DNA from 3 places in the Kitasatospora sp. NPDC050543 genome. Region 1 is predicted to be linked to each of the others. Evidence: riboswitches for the same ligand, from Rfam matches in the RefSeq annotation. Region 1 holds a riboswitch; each other region holds the start of a gene.

Region 1 (3,267 bases):
GCGCCTCGTCGCAGATCTCCTTCTGGAGATCCATGTTCTCCTTGATCTTGTTCATCGGGACGTGGCCCGGGCCCTCGATCATCACCTGGACGTCGCGCTCACGCGCGATCCGTCCGAGCTCCCCGAGCGTCTCCAGCTCGGCGAACTGCGCCTGGTCGTTGGCGTCGGCGATCGAGCCGGGCCGCAGGCCGTCGCCCAGCGAGAAGGTGACGTCATAGGAGGCGAGGATGTCGCAGAGCTCCTCGAAGTTGGTGTAGAGGAAGTTCTCCTGGTGGTGCGCCAGGCACCAGGCCGCCATGATCGAGCCGCCGCGCGAGACGATGCCGGTCTTGCGGCGGGCGGTCATCGGCACGTACCGCAGCAGCACGCCCGCGTGGACCGTCATGTAGTCGACGCCCTGCTCGCACTGCTCGATGACGGTGTCGCGGTAGACCTCCCAGCTCAGCTCCTCGGCCTTGCCGTCCACCTTCTCCAGCGCCTGGTAGAGCGGCACGGTGCCGATCGGCACGGGGGAGTTGCGCAGGATCCACTCGCGGGTGGTGTGGATGTTGCGGCCGGTGGAGAGGTCCATCACCGTGTCGGCGCCCCAGCGGGTGGCCCAGGTCATCTTCTCCACCTCCTCCTCGATCGAGGAGGTGACGGCCGAGTTGCCGATGTTGGCGTTGATCTTCACCAGGAAGTTGGTGCCGATGATCGCCGGCTCCACCTCGGGGTGGTTCACGTTCAGCGGGATCACCGCCCGCCCGCGGGCCACCTCGGCCCGGACGTAGTCCGGCGAGAGCCCCTCGCGCAGCGCGATGAACTCCATCTCCGGCGTGGTGATCCCGCGCTTGGCGTACGCGAGCTGGGTCACCGCCACCCCGCCGCGGCCCCGCAGCGGGCGGCGCGGGCGGCCGGGGAAGACGGCGTCGAGGTTGCGCAGATCCCCGCCGCGCGGCGAGGTGTGCTTGATCCCGTCGTCCTCGGGGCGGGCCTCGCGGCCGTCGTACTCCTCGACGTCCCCGCGCTGGCGGATCCACGCGTCGCGCAGCGCCGGCAGACCGCGCCGTACGTCGGGCTGGTACGCGGGGTCGGTGTACGGGCCGGAGGTGTCGTACAGCGGGACGGTCCCGCCGTTGGTGAGGAGGACCTCGCGGTACGGCACCCGCAGGTCGGGGCGGGATCCCTCGCGGTAGGCCTTGCGCCAGGCCGGGGTCGGGTAGCCGGTGGCGGCGCTGCTGACGGCGCGCCGGGCAGACTTCTCCTGCGAATCAAACGTGGTCATCAGACCTTCTACTCCCTACGCCGGCATTACCCGGTCCAGGTTCCTGCGGTCGGCGCAGCCGCTGGTACGTGTGGTGACGTACCGTTCAGCGCCCTCTCAGCCCGGTGCTCCGAGCTCCCGTTGTGTGCGGACGGTTTTGCCCGCAACAAGACGTCCAACACCGTAGCGGCAGCATCCGCGCCGGTCCAGAGGGGGTCCGGGCAACGGTCACCGCCGGCCCGGTACCCCGGCGGTTGCACGGGCGGTGCCCGCGCGCATACCCGCGCGCGTACCCGTCCGCGAGGTCGTGATCCCAACGCAGTAGTCTCTCCCGCGCATGTGTTCACGTGCATGAGTGGCATGCAACCCAACACGTGCATCACCTCCAGGGGAACCAGACATGAGGGCCTCGCGCCTCCTCGCCGCCTCCGCGGCCATCACCGTGAGCCTCGGCATGGGTACGGGCATGGCAGTCGCCGCCCCGCTCGCCGACCCGACCGCGACCACGGTGCCGACCAGCCCCGCCGGCCCGACCGGCCCGACCACGGCGGGCGCCACCGCCCCGGCCCCGAGCGGAAGCACCACGCCGGCCCCCGGGCCCACCGGTACGGCCTCGGCTCCGACGTCCGCCCCTGCTCCGAGCGGCCCGGCCACGGGCCCGACCGGCGGGGCGGCCACCACACCCGCCGTCGCCACCGGGCAGCCCTGCCACCAGGACGGTCGGGTCCCGCTCAATGCCTCCTGGACCGGGCTGCAGAACGTCAGGCTGGTGAAGGGCGGGCCGGCCGCGGAGTCCACCCTGACCATCCGGAACACCTCCGGCCGCGCGCTGCCGGACTTCTCCGCCTACCTGGTGCTGAACTCCTCGCGCTCCCTCACCTGGGAGGACGACCTCACGATGGAGATCAAGCCGCCCGGCGGCGCGTGGAGTCCGATGCCGCTGGGCGAGCGACGTCCGACGAACCTGGGCAAGCCCAGGCCGTACCAGCTGGCCAAGGACGAGGTGCTGACGTTCGCTCTGCGCCTCACCGCCTCCGGCTCCCGGGCGGGCGGGGACGTCAGCCTGGTCTGGCTCAGCACCGCCAACCTGAGCGCCGCCGAGGCGGGGCCCGGCAACTGCACGATCTACACGGCGGATGCCCATGCCGAGTTCACCGTGCTGGACACCACGGCCCCGGGCCCCACCCCCTCGACCTCGGCCGACTTCGTCTTCCCCGCGCCGAGCGCCACCCGCCCGGCCGCCTCGTCCGCCTCGCCGGGCATCGCCCTGAGCCCCGTCTCGGCGAGCACCTCGACGAGTTCGTCGAGCACCTCGGCGAGCACCGCCTCGCGGACCGTCCCGCCGAGCCCTGCTCCGCCGAGCACCGGCAACCTCGCCCAGGCCGGCGGCCAGGGCGACGGGCTCGCCCACACCGGCTCCGGCTCCACCACCGCGATGGCGGTCGGCGGCAGCGCCGCCCTGACCGCCGGTCTCGGCACGCTCCTGGTGGCCCACCTGCGCAGGAGGCGCGCCTCGTCCTGACCCGGGGCCCGCCCGGCGCCCGTTCGTCATCCGGCGGACGGGCACCGCCCGTTCCCGCTGCGGGATGGCACACTGACCGGCATGGTGGGACTCACAGGCCGGGTCACCGGGACGGTCGGCCCCGGACTGGTGGGCGAGGTGCTGGTGCACGTGCGCGAGCGGCAGGGGACGGAGGCGTTCCTGGCGTACCCGGCCGTGCCCGGCGAGACCCTGCCGGTCGCCACGCCGGTGGTCGTGGTGGAGTACCAGCCGCCGCGCACGGTGTACGTCGCGCACGCGCTGGGTTGACGCCCCGAAGTCCTGCCGCCCGCCCGCCCGGTGGCGATCTTGACGCCGTCTTGACGCGCTGACGCGAAGTCAGGACGAAATGTCCTTCCAACTGATCGGCAACAGGCGCAGAATCTCGTGCTGCCACCGGTTCCGCGCCATCCTGCACAACAGAGCGCAGCCACGGATCGCCGGTGTGCCCTGAAGGGGGAATTCGCCGATGCTGATCGGCATC
Region 2 (3,267 bases), on a different contig from region 1:
TGCACGCAGACCAGCTGCCCGTCCGCGGTCAGCCGGACGTCGCACTCGACGGCGTCCGCGCCCTCGTCGAGCGCCCGGCGGTACGCCGCCAGGGTGTGTTCGGGCAGTGCGTCGGAGGAGCCTCGGTGGGCGATCACCTGGACCTGCCGCGCGGTGCGGGACGAGGTGGTCGGGGAGAGGTCGGGAGCGGTCACACGATCAACGATAGGCGGCGGAAATGACGCAAAGGCGAAGGCGGCCCCAACTGCGGGGGCCGCCTTCGTCCGTTCGTATCCGTCGTCCGTCGTCCGCGCACGTCCGTCGTCCGCGCACGTCCGTCGTCCGGGCGCGTGCGTCGCCGAGGCGCGTGCGCCCCCGGGACGGGTCAGGACGCGGTCGGCGCCGTCGCCTTCGTGGTGCGGTTCAGCGGGCCGAGCGCCCAGGTGGCGAGGGCCGGCACCAGGAAGCCGAAGAGCGAGGCCGAGGTCCACTCCTGCGGGGTGAAGCCCAGCGCGCTCTGCGCGCCCGTCCACAGGTCCACCCACCAGGAGCCGATCGCCGACGGCGAGAGGAACTGGTACACGGCGAAGCCCAGCGCCCACGGCAGCAGCATCAGCCAGCGCGAGGGCGCCTGCTCGGAGAGGTCCCAGCCGCGGCGGCCGGCGCCGAGGAAGTAGTCCACGGCGAGCACGGCGAACAGCGGCACGAAGACCGAGCCGATCAGGCCGAGGAACGCGTAGTACGAGGCGGTGAACTCGGTGATCTGCAGCGCCAGCGCCGTCACCAGCAGACCGATCCCGCCGGTCAGCAGCCGGCGGTCGACCCGCGGGAAGAGGTTGTGGATCGACATCGCGGTCGAGTACACGTTCGCGAACGACTGGTCGCTCTCGCGCAGCACCAGCACCAGCAGGAACAGCCAGCCGGCCGCGACCCCGGTGAACGAGGAGAAGACGTCGCCGCCCGACTGGAGCAGCGCGATCAGGCCCAGCACGTAGCACCAGACCTGGGCGATCGTGTAGCCGGAGAACGAGCCCCAGAACGAGGCCTTCCCGGTGCGCGAGTGCCGGGTGTAGTCGGCGGCCAGCGGCACGAAGGAGATCGAGACCGCGATGATCGCGTCGGTGGCCCGCAGGAAGCCGTGCCAGTTGCCCGCGCCCGGGTCCGGGAAGCCCTGACGGCCCAGCTGGACGGTGAAGTACACCATCGCCACGCCCACGGCCGCCGCCACGTACCGGCGCAGCACGGCGATGGAGCCCAGCGGCCAGATCGTCAGGGCGGTCGTCAGCGCGCCGGCCAGCAGCACGAACAGCCACCGGTAGTCGGCGGTGCCCGCCACCGTCTGCGCGCCCTGCGCGATCACGGTGAGTTCGAACACGCCCCAGCCGATGCACTGCGCGATGTTGAGCACGGTGGGGACGTACGACAGCTTCGTTCCGAACAGCCCGCGCAGCACGGCCATGGCCGGCGCGCCCGTACGGGCCCCGATCAGCGCGGCCACGCCGAGGCTCGCGGTGCCGATCACCGTGCCGACGACGATCGCGAGCACCGAGGCGGTGAAGGACAGCTCGGCACCCGGCTCACCCAGCACCGTCGCGGCGCTGGTGAAGCCGATCAGGCTGACGCCGAGGTTGGCCCAGAGCGCGAACTGGTCACGGAAGGAGAGCGTGCGCGGCGGCGCGGTGTCGAGCACGAGCGGCGCCTCGGCGCGCTCGACCGGTCTTGGACGCTCCAGTACGGCGACATCCGAGTGAACGGCGTCGGACGGCTGGGGCAAATCCGTGGACGCGGACGCGCCCGAAGAAGAGGATGGCGAAGCAGACGGCATGGCCGATACTCCCTACGCCGGCATTACCCGGACAGGTTCCGGCGGTCAGCGCTCCCTCGCCGCCCACGTCACGGTTACCGTGGCGTACGGTCGATCAGCGCACTCTCAGCCTGGAATGGGGTCCAAGCTCCCGCGTGTGTCAGTTTGGAGCGTCAGGGTAGCCGGACCTGCGGTGAACGCCAAGGCCGGGCGGTGTGCCGTCCGGATCGCGGGACACGTCGGGGCCGCTGCCGGGCCGCTGCCGAAGGGCCGTCGGGTGGGTGGTCGGCCGGTGGTCGGGCGATGGTCGGGTACGGCCGTTCGGTCCGGCTAAGGATTCTTAGGAGTTCTTCAGAGGGCCCCTTACGGCAAACGAATCCGCAATACGAAAAACTATGGTTCCTGGTTCTGTCAGCTATGGAGGTCGTCCGTGAGCACCGAGCGCGAGAGTGGGTCCACCGGGCCGCAGGGGGATGGCACCCCGGCGGACGCCCGGGGGGCGGGGGAGCCGACGCCGACGCTCGCCTTCGGCAGGCTGAAGTCACCCGAGGCGGCCGGCGCGGTTGAGCCTGCGGCTCCTGCCCCTTCAGCCCCTGTTGCCTCTGCCGCCTCCGAGGTGCCCGCCGCGCCGACCGCAGCCGCGCCGGCCGCCGAGCAGCCCCCGGCGTACCTGGACGCCCCGCCGCCGGTCCTGCCACCGGCTGCCTCGGCCCCCGCCGCGCCGGCCCCCGCCGCGCCGGCCCCCGGCGCACCCGCCGGGTACCCGTACGCGGCGCCGGCGCCCGCCCAGGCCGTTGCCCACGATCCGTACGCGGCCGCCCGCGACCCGTACGGCGCGCCGCAGGACCCGTACGGGAACCCGGCCCCGGTCCAGGCAGCGCCCGCCGCCGGTCCCGCCGAGCACGCCGCCCACAGCCCGTTCGGTGCCGGCCAGCCGCTCGGCGGCTGGGGCGCCGCCCACGCTGCCGCCCACGGCGGTGGCCCGGGCGGGCCCGGCGTCCCCGGCTACCCCGGTGAGTACCCGGGCGGCGCACCCACCGGCCCGCGTAAGAAGCGCGGCGGCCTGGTCGCCCTGATCGCCGCCGTGGCGCTGGTCGCGGGCGTGGCCGGCGGCGCCGTCGGCGTCGTGGTCACCGACCACAACCAGCCCGGCAGCGCCTCCGCCAACGACCACCGCAGCACCACGGTCCAGGCCGGCAACAACCAGAAGATCGAGCGCGCGGCCGACTCGGTCGCCGGCATCGCCCAGAAGGCCCTGCCCAGCACCGTCACCATCAAGGCGCAGGGCAACGGCGAGTCCGGGACGGGTACCGGCTTCGTCTTCGACACCGAGGGTCACATCCTCACCAACAACCACGTGGTCGCGCCCGCCACGAACGGCGGCAAACTGACCGTCAAGTTCGCCGACGGCAGCAGCTACAGCGCCTCGGTGCTCGGCCGGGCCGAGGGCTACGACGTCGCCGTCGTCAAGCTCGACAACCCGC
Region 3 (3,267 bases), on a different contig from region 1:
AGAGCACCGTCCAGGACGCGTCGTCCGGCGAGCCGCGCCAGAGCATCCGGTCCTGTGCGGTGTGCCGCCCGGCGTACTGGACCATCCGCCCGAACTGCTCGGACCAGAAGTACGGCACCGGGTCGTACGGTGCGTCGGAGCCGAGCAGCGCGGCGGCCGCGGCGGCGCCGGACTGCAGGGCGTGGTCCCAGTGCTGGACGGCCAGCCGGGTTCCGAAGCGGGCGGACGGGTAGGAGACGCAGTCCCCGGCCGCCCAGACGCCGGGCAGCGTGGTGCGCAGCGTCCCGTCCGCCAGGATCGCGCCGGCGGCGTCCAGCTCGACCGCGGAGCCGGCCAGCCAGCCGGTCGCGGGACGGGCGCCGATGCCGACCACCACCTCGTCGGCGGCGACCCTGCCGCCGTCCTCCAGCAGCACCGCGCCGGGCTCCAGCGCCGCCACGCCGGCGCCGCAGCGCAGCCGCACGCCCGCGGCTTCGTACCAGGCGGTCATCACCGAGCCGATCTCGGCGGGCAGGGCGCCCGGCAGCGGCGCGGGGCCCGCCTCCACCACGGTGACCTCGCAGCCCAGCTCGCGGGCGGCGGTGGCGACCTCGGCCCCGATCCAGCCGGCGCCGACCAGCGCGAGCCGCAGGCCCGGGCGCAGCAGGGCGCGCAGCGCGAGCGCGTCGTCCAGGGTGCGCAGCAGGTGGGCGCGGTCGGCGCCGGGCAGTGCGGTCGGGACGGCGCCGGTGGCGATCACCAGGCTGCCGTACGGCAGCTCGCCGGCGTCGGTGTGCAGGACTCCGGGCTCCAGCCCGGTGGCCCGGCGGCCGGTGAGCAGCTCGACGCCCAGCTGCTCGAAGTCGATGTCCAGGGTGGTGGAGTCGCTCTTGCCGAGCAGGACGTCCTTGGAGAGCGGCGGCCGGTCGTACGGCGGGTGCGGCTCCTCACCGACCACCGTGATCCGCCCCCGCCAGCCCCCGCCGCGCAGTGCCGTCGCGCACTGCGCCCCCGCCAGGCCGGCACCGACGACGACCACCCGATCCGCACTGTTCAGCTCTCCCACGCCGCCACTGTACTGGCCGGGTGTCCACCCCTCGTACGCGCCTTCGGCGGGGGAGACACCCGGAGTTATGGTGGGTGCACCCTCATCACGGGAGCCCGGCGCACCGGGCTGAGAGGCGGGCTGACGCGGCCTGCGACCGTCCGAACCTGATCCGGGTCATACCGGCGAAGGGAGAGCAGCAGCTTTGACACGCATGGAACCGGCCGGGCACACCGATGTCGCGGTCGTCGGCGGCGGCATCATCGGCCTGGCCCTCGCCTGGCGGGCCGCCCAGCGCGGGCTGGGCGTGGTCGTGGTCGATCCGGCGCCCGGCGGCGGCGCGGCGCAGGTCGCGGCGGGCATGCTGGCGCCGGTCACCGAGCTGCGGTACGGCGAGGAGGCGCTGCTGGCGCTGGGGGTGGCGTCCAACGAGCGGTACGCGGCCTTCGCGGCCGAGCTGGAGGAGGCCACCGGCCTGCCGACCGGCTACCGCGCCTGCGGCACGCTCGCCGTCGCGCTGGACTCCGACGACCGGGAGGAGCTGCGCGAGCTGCACGCCTTCCACCAGCGGCTGGGCCTGGCCTCGCACTGGCTGACGGGCCGGGAGGCCCGCAGGCTGGAGCCGATGCTGGCCCCCGGGGTGCGCGGCGGCCTCCATGTGACGGACGATCACCAGGTGGACGGCCGGCGGCTGGCGGCGGCGCTGGTCGAGGCCTGCGAGCGGCAGGGGGTGGAGCTGCGCCGGGCGGGCGCCGTCGAGCTGCTGGCCGAGGGCGGGCGGGCCCGCGGCGTCCGGCTGGACGACGGCACCGGTCTGACCGCCGACGCGGTGGTGCTGGCCGCCGGGCCGCACAGCCACCGGCTGCCGGGCCTGCCCGCGGGGGTGCTGCCCGCGATCCGCCCGGTGAAGGGTCAGATCCTGCGGCTGCGCATCCCCGAGCCGTACCGCCCGTTCCTCTCCCGCAACGTCCGCGCCGTGGTACGCGGTCAGCACCTGTACCTGGTGCCGCGCGAGGACGGCGAGCTGGTGATCGGCGCGACCAGCGAGGAGCAGGGCTACGACACCACCGTCACCGCCGGCGGGGTGTACGAGCTGCTTCGCGACGCCCATGAACTCGTCCCCGGGATCACCGAACTGCCGCTGGTGGAGACCTCCGCCGGGCTGCGGCCCGGTTCGCCCGACAACGCCCCGCTGATCGGGCGGACCGCGCTGCCCGGGCTGTTCGCGGCGACCGGCCACTACCGCAACGGGGTGCTGCTCACCCCGGTGACGGCGGACCTGCTGGCCCAGGAGCTGGCGACCGGGGTCACCCCGGACCTCGCCAAGCCCTTCTCCCCCACCCGTTTCACGACAGAGGTCTGCTGATGAGCGACATCCCACTCACCGTCAACGGCGAGCCCCGCGAGGTGCCGGCCGCGACCACCCTCGCCGAGGTGGTGGCCACCCTGAGCAGGGCCCCGTCGGGCGTGGCCGCCGCGCTCAACGAGGCCGTGGTGCCGCGCGGCGCCTGGGGCGCCACCGCGCTCTCGCCCGGTGACCGGGTCGAGATCCTCACGGCCGTACAGGGAGGCTGAGCACGATGACCGACCTCGGGCCCGAGAGGCGCAGCAAGGGCCAGGACGACCCGACCGGGCCGGCGGACATGAACGACCGGGGCACCCGGACGGGCGGGGAGGTCCGGGACGACAAGGACCTCCTGACGATCGCCGGCACCGCCTTCTCCTCCCGGCTGATCATGGGGACGGGCGGCGCTCCGAGCCTGGACGTCCTGGAGCAGGCGCTGCGGGTCTCCGGTACCGAGCTGACCACGGTGGCGATGCGCCGGGTCAGCACCACCACCCAGGGCTCGGTGCTGGACGTACTGACCCGCAACGGCATCCGGATCCTGCCCAACACGGCGGGCTGCTTCACCGCCGGCGAGGCCGTGCTGACGGCCCGGCTGGCCCGCGAGGCGCTCGGCACCGACTGGGTGAAGCTGGAGGTGATCGCGGACGAGCGGACCCTGTTGCCCGACCCGATCGAGCTGCTGGACGCCGCCGAGACGCTGGTCGACGACGGTTTCACCGTACTGCCGTACACCAATGACGACCCGGTGCTGGCCAGGAAGCTGGAGGACGTGGGCTGCGCGGCGATCATGCCGCTGGGCTCGCCGATCGGTTCGGGCCTCGGCATCCGCAACCCGCACAACTTCCAGCTGATCGTGGAGAGCGCGGGCGTCCCGGTGATCCTGGACGCGGGCGCG

Evidence for each region. A riboswitch is a leader RNA that binds a small molecule or an ion and turns the genes downstream of it on or off. The one in region 1 is predicted to bind thiamine pyrophosphate.
Region 2: linked by a shared signal. The riboswitch ahead of ACIBH3_RS10110 (purine-cytosine permease family protein) and the one ahead of thiC (phosphomethylpyrimidine synthase ThiC) in region 1 are both predicted to bind thiamine pyrophosphate.
Region 3: linked by a shared signal. The riboswitch ahead of thiO (glycine oxidase ThiO) and the one ahead of thiC (phosphomethylpyrimidine synthase ThiC) in region 1 are both predicted to bind thiamine pyrophosphate.

What each region holds. Positions count from the first base shown of each region.
Region 1 covers NZ_JBITGZ010000020.1:29,852-33,118, forward strand. The annotation lists gene thiC (phosphomethylpyrimidine synthase ThiC) at 1-1,264, opposite strand, end outside; TPP riboswitch at 1,260-1,395, opposite strand; gene ACIBH3_RS23420 (hypothetical protein) at 1,644-2,765, shown strand; gene ACIBH3_RS23425 (hypothetical protein) at 2,847-3,053, shown strand; gene ACIBH3_RS23430 (SPFH domain-containing protein) at 3,253-3,267, shown strand, end outside.
Region 2 covers NZ_JBITGZ010000006.1:174,305-177,571, forward strand. The annotation lists gene ACIBH3_RS10105 (glycerophosphodiester phosphodiesterase family protein) at 1-194, opposite strand, end outside; gene ACIBH3_RS10110 (purine-cytosine permease family protein) at 365-1,753, opposite strand; TPP riboswitch at 1,797-1,948, opposite strand; gene ACIBH3_RS10115 (S1C family serine protease) at 2,214-3,267, shown strand, end outside.
Region 3 covers NZ_JBITGZ010000013.1:35,339-38,605, forward strand. The annotation lists gene ACIBH3_RS17860 (NAD(P)/FAD-dependent oxidoreductase) at 1-1,045, opposite strand, end outside; TPP riboswitch at 1,123-1,235, shown strand; gene thiO (glycine oxidase ThiO) at 1,239-2,390, shown strand; gene thiS (sulfur carrier protein ThiS) at 2,390-2,599, shown strand; gene ACIBH3_RS17875 (thiazole synthase) at 2,668-3,267, shown strand, end outside.